Regions from separate parts of the Enterobacter cloacae complex sp. IR5418 genome, predicted to be linked through region 3. Evidence: predicted binding sites of a transcription regulator. Region 3 holds the regulator's gene; each other region holds the start of a gene.
The links. Region 3 encodes PhoB, which activates phosphate uptake and scavenging genes when phosphate is short. Its sites were predicted from a motif close to CTGTCATAAAACTGNCNNAT; they were not measured.

Region 1 (4,286 bases), on a different contig from region 3:
GAAATAGATTTAAGCTGGGTATAGTCCATCACCGCCAGCACGGCGGAGGCGCGCGCCAGCTGCTCGCTGAGCATTTTTTGCAGGTGCGGCTGCCCAGCCTCGTTCGGCCCCGGCGTGTCGAGCAGCGTCAGTTGCCCCAGGTGCGCGTCCAGACCGGCGAGATGCACAAACTCCACCTCAATCACCGGAATATGTTCAATCGCGGCATACTCAGAGAATGGAAACTCCACGCCCAGCGCCTGAGAAAGCCGCACCAGATCGTTCAGGCTTTTCAGACAATGAAAGATGGGCTCCGCGCCCAGGTGATGTTTTTCAAACGCCTCACCTCTTTCGATGCGCTCCAGCAGCGTAGTCATGTCCTTGTCTATTTCCAGTCGCCGCGCCAGCTTACCGCGATCTTTTTCGCACAGTTTTTTTTGCAACTGAGCAATCAGGGTATCAATGGGCGCAACGTGCAAAAAATGCAGCACCGGCTCCTTCTGGCCCGGCGTATGGCGGATCAGCGTGGGAAGCGCCGTCATCGGACGATTGCGGTTCGGCAGCACTTCAGTGCCCACAATCGCATTAATGGTGGTCGATTTTCCCGCTTTCATGGTACCCACAATCGCCAGTACCATTTCGAGCCGGGTTATTTTGCGTAATTCGTTATTCAGCATCGCCTGCTGAGCATCGACTCCCCGCGCGCTAAAATGTAATGGCAAAACGTTGTTATTAACGCTGCTCATGGCAGCGGCTGTGCTATCCAGCTTTGCAATCGGCATCGATTTTAATGAATCAAGATTGTTCAGTGCGAGCTGTAACAAACGTTCAGCTTCCTGGCTTAATTCAAATATGGTCTGTGTGTGCATGATAAAAGCCTTCCCTTAACGCAAATTTATTACTTTTATTAAGCCACGATGTTTTAATTATACTTTTCAGGCTTATATGATCACGTATGGAAAACATGTTCATTTAATACAACTGATTGAAGCCAATGAGAATTTAACAACCGCCCTCGTAATGCGTGTAAAACAACCCCTGGCCAGAAAGCCAAAAGTGAATAGACAAAACGCATTTTCAGGAAACATCAGGATATATCATCGTTATTTACCCACCAAAAAAGAGAGGTATTCCCTGGCACCAAAAGATGTATAGCATCAGAGGGGATAGATAAATAACGGCTTGTTCCTTCACCTTATCCGAAATGGCACAGCGTAGCAATTTGCGGTAATAAAATATTCGATACATTTAACATGATGACGATCGCTACCGTTCAGGGCACAACCCTCCCTTAATTCATTGACCGTTCGTGTCATCGCTTGCGCTTTTATGCGCTATTTTTATAAAACAATATCACCGACAAATGTGGGGATTTGCGTTATACTCGCTGCCTTTTTCGGCACACTGCCGTCATTTAGCTGGCGTTTTCCAGCGTGTTAACACTTTTGAGGATACCAACATGCAACTTCCACACTGCCCGAAATGCAATTCTGAATACACTTATGAAGACAATGGCATGTTCGTTTGCCCGGAATGCGCCCATGAATGGAACGATGCGGAGCCTGCGCAGGACAGCGATACGCTGATCGTGAAAGACGCGAACGGCAACCTGCTGGCAGACGGCGACAGCGTTACCGTTGTGAAAGATCTGAAGGTAAAAGGCAGCTCCTCCATGCTGAAGATCGGCACGAAAGTCAAAAATATCCGTCTGGTTGAAGGCGATCATAATATCGACTGCAAAATTGACGGCTTCGGTCCGATGAAACTGAAATCTGAGTTCGTGAAAAAGAACTGATTGACCCGCCCGGTGACGCTTCGCTTACCGGGCGTCCGGGAACTACACTTAACGGGCTTTTCTTACGTGAGGTAAAGATTATGCCGTTAAGTCCCTATATCTCTTTCGCTGGCAACTGTGCGGAGGCTACCGCCTTCTATCAGCAGGCCGTCGGCGCAGAACTCCTCTACAAAATCACCTTCGGCGAAATGCCTAAAGACGAAAACAGCGAAGAAGGCTGTCCGTCAGGCATGAACTTCCCGGATTCCGCCATCGCCCACTCGAACGTCCGCATTGCTGGCAGCGATATCATGATGAGCGACGGTCTGCCGCCCGGCAGCAGCGCGCAATACGCAGGCTTCACGCTGGTGCTCGACACACAGGACGTGAATGAAGGCAAACGCTGGTTCGACAACCTCTCTGATGGCGGCAATATCGAAATGGCCTGGCAGGAGACTTTCTGGGCGCACGGATTCGGTAAAGTCACCGACAAATACGGTGTGCCGTGGATGATTAACGTCGTTAAATCGTAGGCCGGTTAAGCGCAGCGCATCCGGCAACAGCGCCCGGTGGCGCTGCGCTGACCGTGCCTACGGTGATTGTCATCAAACTCACCTCAACTCTTCAAACTCCCGCAACCAACACTTAACCTGAATGTCATATTGATGCGCCAGCATGAGGCCACATTTATCGTGAGGCCCGGCACATGCAAACTGTCATTCGCGTCGAGAAACTGAGCAAAACCTTCCATCACAACAAGGCGCTGCATGCCGTTGATCTGACCGTCCAGCAGGGCGAAATGGTGGCGCTGTTGGGGCCGTCTGGTTCAGGTAAATCCACCCTTCTTCGTCACTTAAGCGGCCTGATTACCTGCGACACAACGCCGGAAAGCCGCGTCGAACTGCTGGGTAACACCGTGCAACACGCGGGCCGTCTGGCGAGCGATATTCGCAAAAGCCGCGCTCAGACGGGCTATATCTTTCAGCAGTTCAACCTGGTAAACCGCCTGACCGTGCTCGAGAACGTGCTGATTGGCGCGCTCGGCAGCACCCCGTTCTGGCGCACCTGCCTGCGCTGGTTCTCCCCATCCCAGAAGCAGGAAGCCTTACAGGCGCTGACCCGCGTCGGCATGGCGCATTTTGCCCACCAGCGCGTCTCCACGCTGTCCGGCGGACAGCAGCAGCGTGTCGCCATCGCCCGCGCCCTGATGCAGAAAGCCAAAATCATTCTGGCCGACGAACCTATCGCCTCGCTGGATCCGGAGTCCGCCCGCATCGTGATGGAAACCCTGCGCGACATCAACCAGAACGATGGCATCACCGTGGTAGTGACGCTGCACCAGGTAGATTACGCCCTGCGCTACTGCGAGCGCATCGTCGCCCTGCGTCAGGGCCATGTGTTCTTTGATGGCGCAAGCCACCAGTTTGATAACGAACGTTTTGATCATCTCTACCGCAGCGTAAACCGCGTCGAAGAACGCGCGCAGGCTGCTTAACGTCCCCATAACGAGGAATGGACATGAACTACAAAGCCGTTGCCGCGCTGGCCTTCACCAGCATGTTCAGCATCAGCACGCTGTTAAGCCCGGCCCACGCCGAGGAGCAGGAAAAAGCGCTGAACTTTGGCATTATTTCAACGGAATCACAGCAAAACCTGAAGCCGCAGTGGGAACCGTTCCTGAAAGATATGGAAACCAAACTGGGGATCAAAGTGAACGCGTTCTTCGCTCCGGACTACGCGGGCATCATCCAGGGAATGCGCTTCAACAAAGTGGACATCGCATGGTACGGCAACCTCTCTGCGATGGAAGCAGTGGATCGTGCCAACGGTCAGGTCTTTGCCCAGACCGTTGCGGCAGACGGCTCCCCGGGCTACTGGAGCGTACTGATCGTTAACAAAGACAGCCCGATCAACAACCTCAACGACATGCTCGCCAGACGCAAAGAGCTGACCTTTGGTAATGGCGATCCGAATTCTACGTCTGGCTTCCTTGTACCGGGTTACTACGTCTTCGCGAAAAACAACGCCTCCGCCAGCGACTTCAAACGCACGGTCAACGCCAGTCACGAAACCAACGCCCTGGCCGTGGCGAATAAACAGGTGGATGTTGCCACCAACAACACCGAAAACCTCGACAAGCTGAAGACCTCCGCGCCGGACAAGCTCAAGGAAATCAAGGTGATCTGGAAATCGCCGCTGATCCCGGGCGACCCAATCGTGTGGCGTAAAAATCTCTCCGAGAGCACCAAGGACAAGGTCTACGACTTCTTTATGAACTACGGCAAAACGCCGGAAGAGAAAGCGGTTCTGACGCGTCTGGGCTGGGCACCGTTCCGCGCATCCAGCGATTTGCAGCTGGTGCCGATTCGCCAGCTGGCGCTGTTTAAGCAGATGCAGGGCGTGAAGGACAACAAAGGTCTGAAGGAAGAAGAGAAGACCAGCAAAGTGTCGGAAATTCAGGCGCAGCTGGACGATCTCGACCGCCTGACCGCCGCGCTGGGCGCCATGACCAGCGTGAACAAAGCGGTGCAGT
Region 2 (4,286 bases), 150 kb from region 3:
TCTCAAGGAAAAAGTTTATGAAAAAAACGACTGCTATTTTGATGGGCGCTGCATTTCTGTTTACCACCAATACCTTTGCGGCTGAACTGCTGACGAAAAACGAGTTTGAGAAAGTAGAATCACAGTATGAAAAAATCGGTACTGTTAACACCTCCAATGAAGTATCGGTCGACGATGCGAAAAAAGAGCTGATCGAGAAAGCCGATAAGCAAGGTGCTGATGTGCTGGTGCTGACTTCCGGTAATACCAACAACAAGATCCACGGCACTGCCGATATTTACAAGAAAAAATAATCCCTTAGCAACCACCCCGGTTTCGGGGTGGTTGCGCGCCTTACGTCCCCCCAGCATTGTTTCTTGCCTCTTCTCGCGCAGAGATGCCATTGACACTTGATTACGCACGCATAATGCGTATAGTTCTCATTTGCATTTCTTTTAATAAATTTAAGGCCCGACAACGGGTCATTTTTGCGCGCACGTTAAGAGCTCATAATGAACAACACCACAATGCACAAAACGCTGCTGGCGCTTGCCATTGGCGCGGTTACACACTCCGCTTTTGCGGCGGATGAGAAAAAAGAGGACACCATCGTCGTCCAGTCCACCGCGGGGAGTGATTTCAAACCCGGCGGCGACCAGCTGGTACCCGCCTTCCTCGACGGACAGGTGGCGAACGGCGGACGAATGGGGATGCTCGGTCAGCAGAACGCCATGGACGTGCCGTTCAATATCATCAGCTACACCTCGAAGCTGGTGGAAGATCAGCAGGCGAAAACCATTGCTGACGTGGTCGCCAACGATGCGGGCGTACAGTTCGTTCAGGGGTACGGTAACAGCGCGGAAACCTTCCGCATTCGCGGCCTGAAGTTTGACGGCGATGACATGACTTTTGGTGGGCTTTCTGGCGTGCTGCCGCGTCAGGTGGTGGATGCCCAGATGGTCGACCGCATTGAGATCTTCAAAGGCGCCAACTCCCTCATGAACGGCGCGGCAAGCTCCGGCGTGGGCGGGATGATCAACCTTGAGCCAAAACACGCGGGCGACACCCCGCAGGCGAAAGTGGGCGTGGACTACACCTCGGATTCCCAGATTGGCACCACGCTGGATGCGGGGCGCCGTTTTGGTGATAACGACCAGTTTGGCGCGCGGGTGAACCTCGTGCATCGCGAAGGGGAAACCGGCGTACCGAACGATCGCCGCCGCACCACGCTGCTCTCCACCGGTCTGGACTACAAAGGCGACCGTTTCCGCTCCTCGCTGGATCTGGGCTATCAGAAGAAAACTTTCCACGGCAGCCCGACCAGCGTCAACATCTCGGCGGTGGACTTCGTACCAGAACCGCCGAAGAACGATCGCAATTTCTCGCAGAAATGGGCCTACAGCGATATCGAAAACGAATTCGGGATGTGGCGCAGCGAGTACGACATTACCGATAACTGGACGGCGTATACCGGCCTCGGCGCGCAGCACGCACACGAAGAAGGGATCTACAGCGCGCCGAAGCTCCTGGACAAAAGCGGTAACGCGACGGTCAGCCGTCTTGATACTAACCGCATCAGCGATTCCGTCAGCGGCATGGCGGGCATTCGCGGTAACTTCACTACCGGCTTCGTCTCGCACAAGGTCAACGTCGGGTACTCCGCAATGACCAAAAACGAAAAAATCGCGTGGAAAATGTCGGCCGCGGCGGATAACCCGACCACCAACATCTACCACAACACCGGCGTGGCTATGCCGGACAGCACCAACTTCAGCGGCTCCGGCGGCAAATACAGCGATCCGCTGACCAGCGGGCGCACCCGTACCCAGGGCTGGCTGCTGAGCGATACCCTGGGCGTGCTGGACGACAAGCTGCTGTTCACCGCAGGCGCGCGCCATCAGAAGGTGGTGATTCGCGGGTACAACAAAATCACCGGTGCGGAAAACGACGCGGACGGCTTTGACGGCAGCCGCTGGATGCCCACCTACGGTGTGGTCTATAAGCCGTGGGAGGAAATCTCTCTCTACGCCAACCACACCGAAGCGTTGCAGCCCGGTGAAACCGCGCCTCGTTCAGCAAACAACTACGGTCAGAGCACCGGTATCGTCCACTCTAAGCAGAACGAAGTGGGCGTGAAGGCGGACTTTGGTCGCGTGGGCGGCTCCCTGGCGCTGTTTGAGATCAAAATGCCGTCGGCCATCCTCGACGACAGCGGTCACTACGGCCTGGACGCAGAGCAGCGTAACCGTGGCGTGGAGCTGAACGTCTTCGGCGAGCCAATGCTCGGGATGCGTCTGAACGCCAGCGCCACCTGGTTGCAGGCCGAGATGACCAAAACCAAAAATGGCGTCAATCAGGGCAATGATGCCATTGGTATTCCGAACTTCTACGCCGTGCTGGGCGCAGAGTACGACATCAAGCCGATTGAGGGTCTGACGGCGACCGCGCGCGTTAACCACTCCGGCACGCAGTATGCCGACCTGGCGAACAGCAAAAAGCTGGACAGTTACACCACGCTGGATCTGGGCATGCGCTATCGCTTCGCGGTGAATCACAATGCAAACCAGATGACCGTGCGGGCGGGCATCGACAACGTGACCAACGAAAACTACTGGGCCAGCGTGGACGATTCCGGCACCTACATCACTCAGGGCGAACCGCGTACCTTTAAGGTCTCGGTTGGCTACGAGTTCTAAGCGTTCCACCTCGTTATCCGGGGCAGGGACGCCCCACTCCCGTCGTTAGCGTGTTATAAAATTGTAATAAAAGCTTCTTACACTGGTCGCCACAACCTTACCTCTTGGCCAATGACAGGAAGCCGCTATGGGCAGACCCCTCAAATCCGTATTTAAAAAAGAACATCGCGACGACATCACTAACCGCAGCGCTAACCCGGTTTTCTCCGAGGTTGCTGAGGTGTTCCTCTCCCGCCGCCGTTTTCTCCAGATGGGGGCCGTCGCGGGGGCCGCCGTATCATTCCCGTATCTGATCACACCCGAAAATGCCATTGCCGCGGTATCGAAGCCTTCCGCGCTGGCAAAGGCGGTGTCCCTGGGCTTTACCAGCATTGACGTCTCCACGGAAGACACGGTCAGGGTGCCGGAAGGCTACATCGCCCGTCCGTTCTATCGCTGGGGCGATCCGACGGGGATCAAAAATAACATGCCAGCGTTTAAGCCGGACGCCAGCAACACCACGGACGAACAGGCCGTGCAGGCGGGCATGCACCACGACGGCATGGCGTGGTTTAGCCTGCCGCAGGGGGGGCAAAACCCGGAGCATGGCCTGCTGGCGATGAACCATGAATACATTGATAACGGAATGCTGTTTACCGACGGCACGGCGAACTGGAGCCTCGACAAAGCCCGCAAGGGGCAGAACGCGATGGGCGTGTCAGTGGTGGAAGTGAAAAAAACGGGCAGCGGCTGGGAGGTGGTGCGTCCGTCTTCCTTCGCTCGCCGTATTACCGTCAATACGCCGATGCAGCTTACCGGCCCGGCGCGGCATCAGAATTTAATGAAAACCGCCGCCGACCCGCAGGGGGAGCGCGTGCTGGGTACCATGCAGAACTGCGCCAACGGGCATACGCCGTGGGGCACCTATCTCACCTGCGAGGAGAACTGGTCGGACATTTTTGTGAAAAAAGCCGATCTCAACCCGCTGGAAAAACGCTACGGCATCAGCGACAGCGATGAATCCTACCGCTGGAACGAGGTGGATGACCGGTTCAGCGTCGATAAAACCCCTAACGAACCCAACCGTTTCGGCTGGGTGGTGGAGATCGATCCCTACAACCCGACCTCCACCCCGCGCAAGCACACCGCGCTGGGCCGCTTCAAGCATGAGGGGGCAGCCGTCACGCTCGCCACCGATAATCGCGTGGTGGTCTATATGGGGGACGATCAGAAGTTTGAGTACATCTATAAGTTTGTCTCGGATAAAAAATACGATCCCGCAAACCGTGAAGCCAATATGCAGTTGCTGACCTCCGGCACGCTGTACGTCGCCAGGTTCAACGAAGAGGGGAGCGGCGACTGGCTGCCGCTGATCTTCGGGCAAAATGGTCTGGATAAAAGCAACGGTTTCGAAAGCCAGGGCGATCTGCTGATTAAAACCCGCCTGGCGGCGGACGTGGTGGGGGCAACGAAGATGGATCGCCCCGAGTGGATAGCCGTCGACCCGCACGCCAGCGGCAGCGTCTACTGTACGCTCACCAACAACAGCGATCGCGGCAAGGAGGGCAAGGCGCCGGTCGATGCCGCCAACCCGCGCGCCAGTAACGTGTTTGGGCATATTATGCACTGGCA
Region 3 (4,286 bases):
CGTGTTCACCCGCCTGTAAGCCAACCATTGGAGGGAAAATGATGTTGCCTGCGCCAACGAACAGCGCAAATGTCATAAAGCCCAGCGCGATAATGTCACGCGATTTCAAGTGATGGGTCATAAAACCTTACTGCCTGTGGATGTGGTGTTGAAAACGTTGAGATTTTCGCCATCCCTGACGGGACGATACAGCGGAAAATTTGCTCAATTTCAGCGGGATATGCTCCCGTCCTGGCGTGGCGAAGAATAGTTTTTCGATTTACCACGCAAATACAGTCGGTCTGACAGTATATGGGGGGCAATTTAAACGCTTATAACGTTTAAAGGCAAGAAGGGATCGTAAAACCAGAACAATATGCCAGCATGAAAATGCAGACCAACATTATATGCCATATATAAGAAAAACTCATGGCTAATCATGCGAACAAAAAAGCACCAGCCGTATAATATTCATTCGCGTTTCGCTTGACTGCAAAGCAAACGGGCCAGCAATCGCTGGCCCGTGGAAAGGTAGCCTGACACACTCGCCGTCAGGCGCGCTTTTTGGCAATTAATCGTTCCGGGATAACGAAACTAAAGCGCGTGCCCTTACCCAGGGTACTTTCGATATTGAGCCGGCTTTCGTGGTGGCTGACGGCATGCTTCACGATAGCCAGCCCCAGTCCGCTCCCGCCGGTCTGCCGCGAGCGCGCCTTATCCACCCGGTAGAACCGTTCGGTGAGACGCGGAAGGTGTTCAGGCCCAATCCCCGGCCCGTTGTCCTCGACGCTAAACTCAGCCCCCGCCAGGGTATGCTGCCAGCGCACCGTAATATGCGTCCCTTTCGGGGTATGATTCACGGCGTTATAGACCAGGTTTGAGATAGCGCTCCGCAACTCATCTTCACTGCCCAGCACTTTCAGCGTGTTATCAACGTCAAAAGCCAGCGTGTGCTGATTATGACTCAGCGTTTGGGCTTCGCGCTCCACCACCCGCAACATCATCGGCACATCAATGATGTCATTTAGCGCCAGCGACGGGGCGGCCTCAATTTTTGAAAGCGTCAGCAGTTGTTTAACCAGCCCTTCCATGCGGAACGTCTGCTCACGCATGGTATGCAGCGCTTTCTCACGCGGCGCCCCCTCAAGCGTTTGCTCCTGCATCATCTCCAGGTAGCCCTGAAGCACCGTCAATGGCGTACGCAGCTCGTGGCTGACGTTAGCAAAGAAGTTGCGGCGAGCGCCCTCAAGCTGGTGCATCTGGGTAACGTCACGTGCCACCATCAGCCACTGGCGATCGCTGTAGGGCATCACGCGGATTTCCAGATGGCGACCGTTATTGAGCTTAAGGTTGTGCGGGCGGGAAAAATCCCGCTTTTTCAGATACAGCGTGAACTCGGGATAACGCAGAAGGTTCAGGATGTTCTGGCCATTATCATCCGGCCAGCGCAGGCCCAGCAGCTGTTGTGCGAGGCCATTACACCAGAAGATCGTCCCTTCTTCTGTTGTCAGGATCACCGCATCCGGCAGCGACTCCGCACCGCTGCGAAAGCGTTTGATCAGGCTTCCCAGCTCGCGACGGCGCTTTTTATTACGCATCTGCATCTGGTGCAGGCCGTAGAGTAGCGGTTCCCAGCTTCCGCTTCCCGGCGGGGGGGTCATACTTCTGTCGACCCATAGCCACCAGGAGAGACGCAGTAAATTCCAGAAATGCCAGACGAGCAATCCCGTCACGGCCACCAGTAAAAACCACGGCAGATAGCCAAAAATAGCCCCCAGAATGAGGGCCGGAATACAACATAAGATCAGTTCAAAGACGAGCCTTTTCCATGACAGACGTTCCAGCACGCGTCACACTCCTGTCATTGTTCAGAAACGGGTCGAGAAACGATAACCCGTGCCGCGGACCGTCTGTACCATGCGATCGTGGCCGCTCAGTTCCAGTGCTTTACGCAGGCGGCGAATATGGACGTCAACCGTTCGGTCTTCGACATAGACGTTAGTTCCCCAGACGTTATTCAGCAACTGTTCGCGGCTGTAAACGCGCTCCGGGTGTGTCATAAAGAAGTGCAGGAGTTTAAATTCGGTTGGCCCCATATCGAGGGGGTTTTCACCGGTCATGACCCGGTGTGAAGTGGGATCCAGACTCAGACCCTGCATCTCAATCACCTCTTCCACCGCCATCGGTGAAATTCGGCGCATCACGGCTTTAATACGCGCCACCAGCTCTTTCGGGGAGAACGGTTTGGTGATGTAATCGTCCGCGCCGGTTTCCAGACCGCGCACGCGATCCTCTTCCTCGCCGCGCGCCGTGAGCATCACCACCGGGATATCGCGGGTCATCGCCTCGCGTTTGATATGCTTGATAAACTGCAATCCGGAACCGCCAGGCAGCATCCAGTCCAGCAGGATCAGATCGGGCCAGGGTTCATTCAGCTGATTCACCGCGCTGTCATAATCTTCCGCTTCAACCGGCTGGAAGCCATTTTGTTCAAGCACGAAGCACACCATTTCACGGATCGGAGCTTCATCTTCTACGACCAGAATACGTCTCGCCATACTTTGCCCTGTCTTATCGTATTTAAGTTACAAGTCTGTGATGCGGCGTCATTATGCGTCAGATTTATGACAGATTTATGAAAAACATTACCACTATAAATGGCAAACTGTTGTTTTATTACAGCGGTTATTTTCCGTTCCCCGAAAGTTTATAATCCTGCTTTCTTATTATTGCCACGGATCTCTTATGCGCATACTTCACACCTCAGACTGGCACCTGGGTCAAAATTTTTACAGCAAAAGCCGCGCCGCGGAACATGACGCGTTCCTGAACTGGCTGCTGGAGACGGCTCAGGCTCATGAGGTGGACGCAATTATTGTGGCGGGCGACATTTTCGATACCGGATCGCCGCCGAGCTATGCGCGTGAGCTGTACAACCGTTTTGTGGTCAACCTCCAGCAAACCGGTTGTCACCTGGTGATTGTCGCCGGAAACCATGACTCCGTGGCGACGCTGAATGAATCCCGCGACATTCTGGCGTTCCTCAATACCACCGTGGTGGCCAGCGCCGGACACGCGCCGCAGATCCTGAAAAAACGCGACGGCACGCCGGGCGCGGTGCTGTGCCCAATCCCGTTTTTACGCCCGCGCGATATCGTGCAAAGCCAGGCCGGTCTGTCCGGCAGCGAAAAACAGCAGCATCTGTTGCAGGCCATCACCCACTATTATCACCAGCAGCATACGCAAGCCTGTGCCCTGCGCGGCGAACAGGCCATTCCGATCATTGCCACCGGACACCTCACCACCGTCGGGGCCAGTAAGAGTGACGCGGTGCGCGAGATCTATATCGGTACGCTGGACGCGTTTCCGGCGCAGAACTTCCCGCCCGCCGACTACATTGCTCTCGGGCATATCCACCGGGCGCAGGTCATCGGCGGCTGCGAGCATATCCGCTACTGTGGCTCCCCTGTTCCGCTCAGTTTCGATGAAACCGGTAAGGCCAAGTCCGTGCATCTGGTGAGCTTCACCGACGGCAAACTCAGCGCCGTCGAGACGCTGGAGGTGCCGGTCACCCAGCCGCTGGCGGTGCTGAAAGGCGATCTTGCCGCGATTACGGAACAGCTTGAGCAATGGCGCGGCGCAGAGCTTGATCCGCCAGTCTGGCTGGATATTGAAATCACCACTGATGAGTACCTGCATGATATGCAGCGAAAAATTCAGGCGCTGACCGAAGATTTGCCGGTAGAGGTGCTGCTGGTGCGCCGCAGCCGCGAACAGCGCGAGAAAATTCTGCTGAGCGCCCAACGTGAAACGCTAAGTGAACTTCGGGCAGAAGAGGTATTCGAGCGGCGGCTGGCGCATGAAGAGATGGACGACGCCAGACGCGTCAGGCTGAACGAGCTGTTTATTCAGACGCTGCACGCCCTCAATGACGAGGAAGAAAACGCATGAAAATTCTGAGCCTGCGTCTGAAAAACCTGAACTCGCTCAAAGGCGAGTGGAAAATTGATTTCACCGCGGAGCCGTTCGCCAGCAACGGGCTGTTTGCCATCACTGGCGCCACCGGCGCGGGGAAAACCACGCTGCTCGACGCCATCTGCCTGGCGCTGTACCACGAAACGCCGCGTCTGAATAAGGTCTCCCAGGCGCAAAACGACCTGATGACGCGCGATACCGCAGAGTGTCTGGCAGAGGTGGAGTTTGAGGTGAAAGGCGTGGCATATCGCGCTTTCTGGAGCCAGAACCGCGCCCGCAACCAGCCGGACGGGAACTTACAGGCACCGCGCGTGGAGCTGGCCCGCTGTGAG

Region 1: phnC (phosphonate ABC transporter ATP-binding protein) is a predicted target of PhoB. The motif match lies at 2,353-2,372, and genes of this name have one in related genera.
Region 2: ACOTX7_RS02570 (PhoX family protein) is a predicted target of PhoB. The motif match lies at 2,726-2,745, and genes of this name have one in related genera.

Annotation. Positions count from the first base shown of each region.
Region 1 covers NZ_JBMKHS010000014.1:92,430-96,715, reverse strand. The annotation lists gene crfC (clamp-binding protein CrfC) at 1-848, opposite strand, end outside; gene ACOTX7_RS13090 (zinc ribbon domain-containing protein YjdM) at 1,439-1,774, shown strand; gene yjdN (VOC family metalloprotein YjdN) at 1,855-2,286, shown strand; gene phnC (phosphonate ABC transporter ATP-binding protein) at 2,460-3,248, shown strand; gene phnD (phosphonate ABC transporter substrate-binding protein) at 3,272-4,286, shown strand, end outside.
Region 2 covers NZ_JBMKHS010000002.1:184,729-189,014, forward strand. The annotation lists gene yahO (DUF1471 family periplasmic protein YahO) at 18-293, shown strand; gene ACOTX7_RS02565 (TonB-dependent receptor) at 492-2,675, shown strand; gene ACOTX7_RS02570 (PhoX family protein) at 2,803-4,286, shown strand, end outside.
Region 3 covers NZ_JBMKHS010000002.1:32,996-37,281, reverse strand. The annotation lists gene brnQ (branched-chain amino acid transporter carrier protein BrnQ) at 1-121, opposite strand, end outside; gene phoR (phosphate regulon sensor histidine kinase PhoR) at 531-1,826, opposite strand; gene phoB (phosphate response regulator transcription factor PhoB) at 1,848-2,537, opposite strand; gene sbcD (exonuclease subunit SbcD) at 2,725-3,930, shown strand; gene sbcC (exonuclease subunit SbcC) at 3,927-4,286, shown strand, end outside.